DNA from 2 places in the Nocardioides secundeburneus genome. Region 2 is predicted to be linked to the other one. Evidence: riboswitches for the same ligand, from Rfam matches in the RefSeq annotation. Region 2 holds a riboswitch; the other holds the start of a gene.

Region 1 (5,785 bases), on a different contig from region 2:
CGGACGGCGGGCAGGTCGCGGGTGCCGGGATGGCTGCGCAGCACCCGCACCTTGTCCTCGAAGGCCTGGCCGGGGTAGTCGACGAAGGCGACGTAGTCGGGCTGCGAGGCCACCACGCGCTCCCACGACACGGTGGTCCAGGTGTCGGCGACGTCCTCGGTGGCGTTGCGAGCCCCGGCGGCCTCGATGATGCCCTGCGGGCCGCCGAACGACCCGCTGGAGAACGGGGCCGTCGTGCCGCTGTCCATGAGGAAGACCGTGGGCGGCTCGCTGGCGCGCGGCGCGGCCTCGAGCCGGGCGAGCCGCGCGTCGAGGTCGGCGACGAGGTCGGCGGCCCGGTCGTCGCGCCCGGTGATCGCGCCCAGGTTGGTCAGGTCGGTGCGCAGGGCCTCCCACGGCCCCACGACGCCGCGCGCCTCGCCGTCGTCCTGACGGCACGACTCGGTGAGCGTGTAGCCGACGATGTCGCGGTCGGCGAGGCCCGCCGGCGTCAGGTTGGAGTCCTCGTCCCAGCCGTAGTTCCAGCCGGCGACCACGACGTCGGGCCGCTGGGCGATGACGTTCTCCAGCGTCGGGCGCTCGTCGGCGGCGACCGGCAACCCGGAGACCACGTCGGCCCCGTAGGCCTGGCCGAGCACGGCCACGTCGTCGCCGATGCCGGCGATGCCGGCCACCTGGTCCTGCGCGCCGAGCGCGAGGGTCATCGCGATCATCCCGCCGTCGTAGACGTAGAGCCGGGACGCCGGTGACGGGGCGACCAGGTCGGCGCCGCAGTTCTCGACGGTGACGGTCTCGGCAGCGGCCCCGTCGTCGGTGCTGCGGGGCACGGTCTCGCCGCACGCGGCCAGGGCGAGGGCGGCCAGGGGTAGTGCGAGGACGGCGAGGGTCGAGCGGGTGGTCATCGGTGCTCCTTCGTGGCGACCGGGCGTCCGGTGCCGAGGGTGAGGTGTCGGGTCCGGTGGTGCTCGTCGATCAGGTAGGCGGCGGGGACGCCGAAGACGTGGTCGATCACGTCGGGCGCCAGGGCGGCGGACGGCGTCCCGCTGGCGTGGACGACGCCGTCGTGCAGCACGACGACGCGGTCGAAGTGGGCGGCCGCGAGGGCCAGGTCGTGGATGGCGGTGACCACGGTGCGGCCGCTGGCGCGCAGCAACGCCAGCAGGTCGAGCTGGTGGCGCACGTCGAGGTGGTTGGTCGGCTCGTCGAGCACGACGAGGTCGCAGTCCTGCGCGAGCCCGCGGGCCAGGCTGACGCGCCGACGCTCGCCGCCGGACAGGTCGGCGCACGCCCGGTCGGCGGCGTCGTCGAGCCCGACCCAGGCGAGGGCGCGCAGCGCGGCGCCCCGGTCGTCGTGCCCGCGGGCCCACGGTGTCCGGTAGGGCAGGCGCCCGAGGGCGACGTACTCGACCACCCGCATGTCGGCCGGCGGGTGCTCCTCCTGGGCCACGAACGCCATGAGCCGGGCCCGCGCCCGGGCGCCGAGGGTGTGCACGTCGTCCGCCCCGACGGCCACCGAGCCGTGCACCGGGGTGAGCAGCCCGGCGACGGTGCGCAGCAGGGTCGACTTGCCGGAGCCGTTGACGCCCACGAGGGCGACCATCTCGCCGCGGGCGACCTCGAGGTCGACGTCGACGAGCACGGTGCGTCCGCCGACGGCGCACGAAAGCCCGCGCACGGCGAGGGCGGCGCTCACGCCTCACCGCCGAAGCGGTAGCGGCGTCGTCCGAGCAGGAGCAGGAACACCGGGGCCCCGACCAGGCCGGTGACGACGCTGAGCGGGATCTCCTGAGGGCTGACGACGGTGCGGGCGACGACGTCGACCCACACGAGGAACACCGCTCCGGCGAGAGCGGCCACCGGCACCATCACGCGGTGGCCGGCCCCGACGACGAGGCGTGCGAGGTGGGGCACCACCAGCCCGACGAAGCCGATGCCGCCCGAGACCGCGACGAGGATGCCGACGAGCACCGAGGTGAGCACGAACAGCCCGACGCGCACGGCGCGCACGGGCACGCCGACGGCCGCGGCCGTGTCGTCACCCGTGGTGAGCGCATCGAGCCAGCCGTGCAGGGCGAGCGCCGCGGCGGTGGCCAGGACGACGGCGACGACCGGGGGCAACAGCTGCGCCCAGGTCGCACCGGCCAGCGAGCCCAACAGCCAGAACAGCACCGACTCGGTGGCCCGCGGCTCGTTGCCGACGAAGACCAGGAAGCTGGAGATCGAGGAGAACGCCGACGACATGACGACGCCGGTCAGCACCAGCCGCAGCGGCGTGAGCCCGCCCTGCGCGATCGAGATGCCGAAGACCAGCACCGCGGCCGTCAGCGCGCCCACCAGCGCTCCGGCGGACAGCGCCCACGCGCCCAGCGACCCGAGGACGCCGAAGGCGATCACGGCGGTGGCGCCCACGCCGGCACCGGCCGAGACGCCGAGCAGGTAGGGGTCGGCGAGCGGGTTGCGGACCAGGGTCTGCATCGCCGCCCCCGCGACCGCGAGGCCGGCGCCGACGACGGCGGCCAGCAGCACCCGTGGCGCCCGCAGGTCCCACACGATCGTGTCGTAGACGTCGTCCGGCCCTGGGCGTGCGTGCAGGAGACGCTCACGGAGGACCTCGACGACACCGGCCGGCTGCAACGACTCCGACCCGAACCCGAGCGAGAGGACCACCGAGACGACCAGGGCGGCGCCGAGGCAGGTGTAGAGGGCACCCAGCCGGATCCAGCCGGGCTCGGGCCGGGGAGGGGGAGGTGGGACCGGGTCGGTGGGGCGGGACAACAGGGTCGGGAGCGCGCCGTGGCGCGGGCCTGGAGTGTCGATCGGTCACTCGGATCTGTGAGGGCCCGGAACGCGGGGCCGACGGCTGGGAGTGAGCCAGCCGGTCTTCGGACTCGGGTTCGACCCGGCAGGACACCTTCCCAGGCCGTCGCGCGGCCCAGTGGTACGTCGTCCTGCCAGTCACCCTCACCGCTGCGCGTCAGCTCCGGATTCACACCGGATTCCCGCGCACCCGTAGGTGCGTTCTGGCTCGGGGCGAACCTAGCAGTGGGTCGAGCGGGCCCGGGCCGGGAGGCCACGTCTCGCCGGGTCGCGAGCGAGCGTTCACACCGTGCTGACACGAGCGAAACGTCGCAGGAGGTTTGCGGGGTTGCGTCCTGGGTACTCTGGATCGCGGGGGGCGGTTCGTCGTGCCCTCGTACAGCCGCCGCCCACGAGCCGAGGTTCGATGCCCGACACGCCGCCCCACCTCCGTAGCGACGCCGTCGTCGGCGCCTCGGTGCTCCACGAGGCGCTCGTCATGAGACGCGAGGTCGAGATCGAGCTGGCCGAGGCCGGGGAGATCCGGGCCGCAGCCGTCGCCGAGGCGACGAGCCTGATCGAGACGGCGCGCCTCGCGGCCGCCGGCGTCGAGGAGCAGGCCGAGGCCGAGGCCCGCGCCATGGTCGAGCAGGCCCGCGAGCAGGCGATCGGCATCGTCACCCAGGCCCGTGTCGAGGCCGAGAACCTGCTGGCCGAGGCCCACGCCGACGCCGCCCAGTACGACGCCTGGGCCCGCCAGGAGGCCCGCGAGCGCCTCACGGGCGACCTCGCCGGCCTCACCCAGGCCATCGCCGAACGCCGCGACGACCTCGCGACGAGCATCCCGGCGCTGGAGGCGGCGATCGAGCGGGCGCTGGTCTCACTCGACGACGCCTCGTGGCTCGGCGTCTCCCTCGTCGACCAGGTCTCGCTCCCTGACGACGCCCCGAGCCACGAGGTCACCGAGGCCTCCCGTCCCGACGCTCCCCGACGTCGTCCCGAGGTGTCGCTGCGTGCCGTCGACGATCTCGTCGAGTCCGACGTCGACGTCGACGACGGGGCCGACCACGAGCCTCCGCTCGAGGACGCCGACGTCGTCCGAACGGACGAGCCCGTCGAGCCCGTCGAGCCCGTCGAGCCCGAGCAGTGGGCGTCGGTCCGGCTCGTGAGCTCCTCGGGTCAGCGTCGTTCGATGCTCGACGACGTCGAGCCGGAGACCGTCGGGCACGACGCCGAGACGTACCCGGCGGTCGAGATGACCGCGGCCGAGGTCGTCGAGATGGCCGAGGTGTCCGACGACCGGCGGCGTGGGGCCGACGACCACGGCGATCACGACGACCACGACGACGAGGCGCGTCCGCTCGGCTGGTTGTTCCGGTCGACGCCCACGCGCTGACCTCGACGCCGGCCCCGACCGGCGCTCAGCCCGGTGGGCCTGAGGCGCCCTGGGCGCGGGCGGCGGCGGGGTCGCAGGAGGTCTGCAGGTTGGCGTCGCCGCCCGCGCGCGCGGTCGGTCGTGCGAACGCGGTGACCGTGCGCACGGTGCTGCCCACCGGCAGCGTGGCGTAGAGCTGCATCCAGATCCTGCGGGGCCGCCCGGGCAGGAAGCACGACCAGGTCCCCGACACGATCGCGACGAGGTCGCCCTCGGCATCGTCGACGACGGCCTGCACGACGGCGCTGTCGACCGGGGCGCCGTCCGCCGTCACGTCGGCCACCACCACCGCGCCCACCGCGTTGGCGAAGACGCTGTCCAGCTGCACGGCGAGCCGCGGGCTGCCGTCGCTGCCGGCCGTCGACCAGACGACGTCGCGGTAGCCGACCTGCAGGTCGTCGACGCGCACGTCGGTGGGCAGGCGGAACGAGAACGCGTAGTCGGCGCCGGGGGGCACGTCGGCCACCGTGCAGCACGGTCCGGCGACCGTCGTCGTGACCGAGCCGGCCGTCACCACGGTGGCCTCGGCCTGGGCCCGGCGCAGCACCCGGTCGGCGGTGTTGCGCAGGACCACCGAGACGAGGCCGTCGTTCGCGGCCCATTCGCGTGTCTCGACCAGGCTCGGTGCCGGATCGGCGGGTCCGGGGCGCTCGGTGCCGTCGCGCTGGTCGTCCACGAGCGAGCAACCGGGCAGCAGGACGGTGACCGGTCCGACGACGAGTCCGGTGAGGAGCACCACGAGCAGGCGCGAGCCGGAGCGTCTCATCGTCGAGCCCCCCGTCCGCGCCGCGACCCGGCGGTCGCCGGGCCCGGGTGCCCGCATCGTAGTCGGCCCGGCCTCGTGACCGGTGAGGGTCGTGGATCGTGCTCGTGCCCCTCGTCGCTGGCAAGTCGACGTGCCAACGTTTCCCCGCCGTCGGTGGCGAACCGTGGTAGCGGCCGGCGCTGACTAGGCTCACCGGTGGGGGTTCACGATAGAAACAAGGTTCTGGTCGGCCCTCCGCACCTATGGGGGGATGCGTGGAACCGCAGGACGTCTCGGGTGCCTTGTGGCGCCAACGCTGGCTCGTGCTCGCCGTCTTCGCCACGACCGGCGGGCTGCTCGCCCTCGGCCTGCTCGTGGCACCGAAGACCTACACCGCCACGGCGACCGTGTCGGCCGTCCAGAATCCGTCCGCCGACGTCGACGTGGCCGTCGGCGACCTCGACGCCCTCCGCGGCACGATGGCCGAGCTGGTCGGGTCGCGCGCCGTCGCCGACGCCGTCCAGGCCGAGCTGTCCGCACCGCGGACGATCGGCGACCTGCGCCGCCACCTCGACGGGACCTGGGTCCGGGGCACCGTCCTGGTCGAGGTCGTGGCCACCGACTCCGACCCCGACGTCGCCGCCGAGATGGCCAACCTGGCGGCGGCCCAGCTGCCCCTCGTCACCCCGTCGGGCGACAGCTTCCTCTTCACGACCACCAGCACGGCGCGTGCCCCGATGACCTACTCCCAGCCCGACCTGCTGGTGGTGGGTGCGATCGCGCTCGGACTCGCCGTCGTGCTGTCGTGC
Region 2 (5,785 bases):
GGTCTTCGCGGTCTCGGTCGTCATGGTTCCTCGTCAGCGCTGCAGGTGGTCGGGGGTGTCGAGCAGGGTGGTGAGGAGCATCGGCATCTTCCAGCGGATGACGGCGTGCGCGGGCGTGATCGCCTCACCGGCACCGGTGCCGGTGGCGGTGCACGCGGCCTGCACCAGGCGGGTCGGGGCGTGCTTGCCGAGCAGCTGGGTGCACAGGTGGTCGACGAAGGCGTCGAACCGCATGCCGGACGTCGGGAGCCACGACTCGAAGGGCCGGTAGGCCATCTGCTCCTGCGGCCACCACGTGCCGGCCATGCCGTAGTGCATCTCGAACGAGGCGAGCAGGCGTGACGCGCCCGACCACGACCGGTTGTCCTCGGGAGGCCCGTCGGGCCGGCCCCACTGGAAGGGCGAGTGGCCGAGGTTGGTGGTCTGCCAGAGGATCACGTTGGCCGCCGAGCCGTGCCAGGTGGGCCGGTCGATCCTGGTCTGCAGCACGCGGTGGGTGGCGACCACGTCGTCGGTGGGCGTGCGGACCTTCTGGCCCGCCGACGCCTTGAAGTCCGGGTGCGCGACGAGGGCGCGCAGCACCGGCTTGATGGCCGTCTCGCTGGTCAGGTACACCTGCGCCAGGTGGCTCACCAGCGCCGCGGACGGCGTGTCGGAGACGAAGCGCTTGGCGAGCTTGCGGGCGATCCGCTCGGCCGTCTTGGGGTGGTGGGCCAGGTAGGTCAGGTAGGCGGTGGTGACGGCCCGCCCGTCGGGCGCGGTGTTGGCGTGGGTGAAGTCGAGCACCGTGACCTCGCCGGTCCAGTGGTCGGCGGCGTTGTAGGAGGCCGCCCAGGTCCGCCACATGTCGACCTTGTAGCCGGTGAGGATGCGCGCGGAGTTCTTGACGTCGTCCTCGCTGTGGTTGCCGCGGCCGACGGTGTGCAGCTCGAGCAGCTCGCGGCCGAGGTTCTCGTTGGGGGCCCGCTTGGTCGACGTCGCGTTGTCGAGCGAGATGCCCATGGCCGGGTGGGTGATGGCGGCGACGAGCATCTCGTCGAACCGGCCGAGCGCGTGGGAGCGGAGCATCTTGCCGTAGGCGGCGCGGTAGGTGAACACGCCGTCGTCGTAGACCGGCACGTGCAGGTGGTTCTCCCAGAACTCGGTCATCACCTCGAGCACCTGGCGCTGGGAGTAGATGCGGCGCAGCAGGCACCAGCGCGAGTAGTTCTCCATGGCCTGCCAGCCGCCCTCGACCTCGTCCTGGTTGCGCTTCCACAAGGTCGCGGCGTCGAGGTTGACCGAGGGCCACCACGACTCGAAGGCGTCGGCCGCGGTGTCGGCGACGGCGGCCGGCTCGAGCTGGCGGGCGAGCCAGGCCTCGGGGCTGCCGGCCGCGCGCATCTGGGCGTGCAGCGCGGGAGTCATGGCGTAGGTGAAGCGGTTGCCCAGGTGCAGCGAGGCCGCGGTCGGGATCGGCGACGACGCGAACGCAGGGTCGGGCTCGGGCGTCGTCGGGGTGGTCGGGGTCGTCGGGGTGGTCGGGGTCGTCGGCGTGGGGGGTGCCGGCGTCGTGGGCGTCTCGGGAGTCGGCGTCGTCGGCGTGGGGGGTGCCGGCGTCGTCGGGGTGCTGGGCGTGCTCGGGGTGTTGGGGGTGCTGGGCGTGCTGGGGGCGGCCCGGTGGAAGCGGTGCTTGCACCGGTGCAGCCGCCGGCAGGTGTGGCCCTGGTGCTTGGCGCAGCGGTGCCAGTGCCGGCACCGCTTGGCGTGGCGCCGCCGGGCGCTCGCCTTCCGGTCCGCCGTGGCGGCGTCGGCCCCGCCACCGTCGACGCCCGACGACACGGCGAGGGCGGCGATGCCCGCCACGAGGCCGCGCGTGAGGAACCGGCGGCGTGCCGACTCCTCGGTCGGGCGGTCGGCAGGAACAGCGGTCGGCGCAGGGGCCGTCGGCGTGGGGGGTGCGTCGATCACCGGTTCTCCAGGGGGGATGGAGGCCTCCGGGGGAGGCGTGGGGGAGCCCCCATCCTGGCCACCCTCCGGCCGGGCCTCCAACACCCCTGGGACACAAATGTCCGATCGGACATGCATGACCACCCGGGTGGGGCCACCGCCGCCGACGGACGGCTGATGGGTAGCGTGACGGACGCCATGACCGACCCGACCCGAGCGCTGCGCCGGATCCTGGTCTGGGAGCCTGACCTCGAGCCCGACGAGCGCTACGTGCCGCTGGTCGACCTCGACCTCGCCGACCTCGCCCGGGCCGTGTGCCGCCGCCTGGGCGACGCCCCGGCCCGCGTCGGCTGGTCGGCCGTCGTGATGGGCGTGGCGTCGCGCTTCTGGTCGGTGAGCGTCGTGCCCTACGCCGCCGACGGCGTCCTGGTCGACCCCGGCTGCCTCGTCGCCCGGCACGACGACGGCGCGGTCACGCTCGGCGTCCACGAGCCGCGGGGCCGAACCGACGCGACCGACGACGACCTCGACGCCGCGGTGCGCAGCGTGCTCGAGCCACTGGTCGACGCCGTCCCCCTCGCGCCGCGGCTGCTGTGGGGCAACGCCGCCGCGAGCCTGCACGCCGTCCCCCGGGTGCACCACCTGCCCCGGGCGCGACCGGTCGTCGACCGCCTGCTGGCCGGGCCGGGCTTCGCCGGCGAGCTCGACGTGCGCCCCGACGGCACGGCGCGCCGGCGTACCTGCTGCCTGTTCTACCTCGCCTCGAACGCCGGCCTGTGCGGCGACTGCGTGTTCGACGTCGTGCCCGCACGACCGTGAGAGGGGCCGGATTGCTATCGTCGGGCCGCCAGCGCGGGAATCCGGTGCGACTCCGGGACTGACGCGCAGCGGTGAGGGTGATCGGCAGGACGGCTGGCTCCGAGTGGGAGCAGCAGCCACTGGGTCGCAAGACCTGGGAAGGCGTCCACGGTCGGTGCGATCCCGAGTCCGAAGACCTGCTGGCCCTTGCGGCCGACCGCCGCGAGGTCGTGACCGGCCGACGCGTGGAGGCCGCAGACCTCCCAGGAGCCCTGTGCCCCGCACCAGACGAGACCGTTGCCCCGGCGTCGTGCGCCCGTGGCCGGCCGACGACGGCGCACTGGTCCGGCTCCGCGTGCCCGGCGGCGAGCTGGCCGCCGCGACGCTCGACGGTCTCGCCGAGGTCGCCGCCACCTTCGGCGACGGCGACCTCCACCTCACCTCGCGCGCCAACCTGCAGCTGCGCGGGGTCGAGCACGGCGAGCCGTTCCTGCGCGCCGTGGAGGCGCTGGGCCTGCTGCCCAGCCGGGCGCACGACCAGGCCCGCAACGTCGTCGTGTCCCCGCTCACCGGCCGGGTCGGCGGGCGCGCCGACCTGCGCCCCGTCGTGGCCGCGCTCGACGCGCTCGTGCTCGCCGACCCCCGCGCGGCCGGTCTGCCCGGACGCTTCCTGGTCACCCTGGACGACGGTCGCGGTGACGTCGTCGGACGGCCGACCGACCTCGGGCTGATGGCCCTCGACGACGCCACCGCCCAGCTGCGGCTCGGGGCCGGGTGGGGCGACGTCGTCCCGCTCGCCGACGCGCCGCAGGCCCTGCTCGGCCTCGCGCACCGCTTCCTCGACGTCCGTGGCGACGGCGTCGACGCGCCCTGGCACGTCGACGAGCTCGCGACGCCGCTCGCCGCGGTGCGCGAGCCCGACCCGCGCACGAGCCCGCGCACCGGGCCCGCCGCCGGCGACGCCGTCCTCACGGCTCCGGACGGCGTGCTCTCCCCCGACCACGTCGCGCTCGCGACCTCGACGGGCGGGCCGGTCCTGGTCACGCCCTGGCACTCCCTGATCAGGACGGACCTGCTCCCGTGACCTCACCGACGCCACCGACGCGCCGCTTCGACTACGTCGCCACCGGCCCGGCGATCTACGCCGACTCGTTCGCCACCATCCGGGCCGAGGCCGACCTCAGCAGCATCCCGGCCGGGGCCGAGCAGGTCGCCGTCCGGATGATCCACGGCAGCGGCCAGGTCGACCTGGTGCGCGACCTCGTCGTCCACCCGCGCCTCGGCGAGGCCGGCCGCGCCGCCCTGGCCGCTGGCGCGCCGGTGATCACCGACGCCCGCATGGTCGCCGTCGGCATCACCGCCGGACGGCTGCCGGCCGGCAACGAGGTCATGTGCTTCCTCAACGACGAGCGGGTGCCGGCACTGGCGCAGCAGTGGGCCACGACCCGCAGCGCGGCCGCGGTCTCGCTGTGGGAGCCCCACCTCGAGGGGGCGGTCGTCGCCATCGGCAACGCGCCCACCGCGCTGTTCCACCTGATGGAGATGCTGGTCGACGGCGCCCCGCGACCGGCCGCGATCATCGGCTGCCCCGTGGGGTTCATCGGCGCCGCGGAGTCGAAGGAGGCGCTGGCCGCGCTCGCCGACACCCACGGCGTCGACGTCCCGTTCGTCACCGTGCGCGGACGCCGCGGCGGCTCGGCCATGACGTCGTCGGCGGTCAACGCCCTGGCCTCGGTGAGCGAGGCATGAGCGGCCGGCTGACCTGCGTCGGCATCGGGCCCGGCGACCCGGAGCTGATCACCCTCAAGGCCGCGCGTCTCATCGGTGCCGCCGACGTCGTCGCCTACCACGCCGGCACGCGCACGACCTCCCACGCGCGACGCATCGCCGCCGACCTCATCCCCGCCGGCGTCGTCGAGGAGGAGCTGCGCTACCCGGTGACCACCGGCACCACCGACCACCCGGGCGGCTACGCCGGCGCGATGGCGGAGTTCTACGAGACCTCGGCGGCACGGTTGGCCGCGCACCTCGAGGCCGGCCGCGACGTCGTCCTGCTGGCCGAGGGCGACCCGATGTTCTACGGCTCGGCGATGTACATGCACGACCGGCTGGCCGAGCGCTTCCCGACCGAGGTGGTGCCCGGCGTCCCCGCGTTCGCGGCCGCCACCGCCGCGGTCGCCTCCCCGCTGGTGCGCCAGACCGACGTGCTCACCGTGCTGCCCGGCACCCTGCCCGAGCCCGAGCTCGCCCGTCGGCTCGCCGACACCGACGGCGCGATCATCATGAAGCTGGGTCGCACCTTCCCGGCCGTGCGCCGGGCGATCGAGGCCGCGGGCCGCCTCGACGGCGCGCTGTACGTCGAGAGGGCCTCGGCCCCCGGCGAGCGGTGGCTGCCGGTCGCCGACGTCGACCCCGACACGGTGCCGTACTTCTCGCTGATCGTGGTGCCGGGCGACACGGGGCCGCGTGCCGCCGTGGTCGAGCCGGCCGACGCGCCCACCGCCGCGGAGCTGCTCGTCGTCGGCCTCGGCCCCGGTCCCGACGGCTGGCTGACGCCCGAGGTCGCCCAGGCGCTCGCCGAGGTCGACCACGTCGTCGGCTACGCGCCCTACGTCAAACGGGTGCCCCAGCGCCCCGGCCTGACCCGGCACGCCTCGGGCAACACGGTCGAGGTCGACCGCGCCCGTGACGCGCTGCGGCTCGCGCGGGCCGGCGAGCGGGTGGCGGTCGTCTCCGGCGGCGACGCCGGCGTGTTCGGCATGGCGGCCGCGGTGTTCGAGGTGGCCGACGAGTTCCCCGACGTCGACGTGCGCGTGCTGCCCGGCCTCAGCGCGGTGCAGGCGGTGGCGGCCCGCGCCGGCGCCCCGATCGGCGGCGACTTCGCCGTCGTCAGCCTCTCCGACCGGCTCAAGCCGTGGGAGGTCATCGAGCAGCGCCTGCGCTCGATCGCGACCGCCGACCTGGTGCTCGCGATCTACAACCCGGCCTCGCGCTCGCGCACCGAGCAGGTCGTCGAGGCCCAGAAGATCCTGCTCGAGGAGCTGCCCGCCGACCGCCC

The links. Region 2 has a riboswitch for cobalamin ahead of ABFT23_RS17520 (nitrite reductase). Riboswitches for the same ligand answer to the same signal wherever they lie in the genome.
Region 1: it holds a riboswitch for cobalamin, as region 2 does, so the genes downstream of both, ABFT23_RS10810 (FecCD family ABC transporter permease) here and ABFT23_RS17520 (nitrite reductase) in region 2, are expected to answer to the same signal.

The regions. Positions count from the first base shown of each region.
Region 1 covers NZ_JBDUUE010000003.1:543,370-549,154, reverse strand. Annotated here, with positions in the region: gene ABFT23_RS10820 (ABC transporter substrate-binding protein) at 1-902, opposite strand, end outside; gene ABFT23_RS10815 (ABC transporter ATP-binding protein) at 899-1,693, opposite strand; gene ABFT23_RS10810 (FecCD family ABC transporter permease) at 1,690-2,712, opposite strand; cobalamin riboswitch at 2,857-3,040, opposite strand; gene ABFT23_RS10805 (ATP synthase F0 subunit B) at 3,224-4,192, shown strand; gene ABFT23_RS10800 (hypothetical protein) at 4,218-4,997, opposite strand; gene ABFT23_RS10795 (Wzz/FepE/Etk N-terminal domain-containing protein) at 5,252-5,785, shown strand, end outside.
Region 2 covers NZ_JBDUUE010000006.1:249,219-255,003, forward strand. Annotated here, with positions in the region: gene ABFT23_RS17505 (DUF1501 domain-containing protein) at 1-24, opposite strand, end outside; gene ABFT23_RS17510 (DUF1800 domain-containing protein) at 34-1,950, opposite strand; gene ABFT23_RS17515 ((2Fe-2S)-binding protein) at 2,128-2,748, shown strand; cobalamin riboswitch at 2,784-2,925, shown strand; gene ABFT23_RS17520 (nitrite reductase) at 3,038-3,811, shown strand; gene ABFT23_RS17525 (precorrin-8X methylmutase) at 3,808-4,476, shown strand; gene cobJ (precorrin-3B C(17)-methyltransferase) at 4,473-5,785, shown strand, end outside.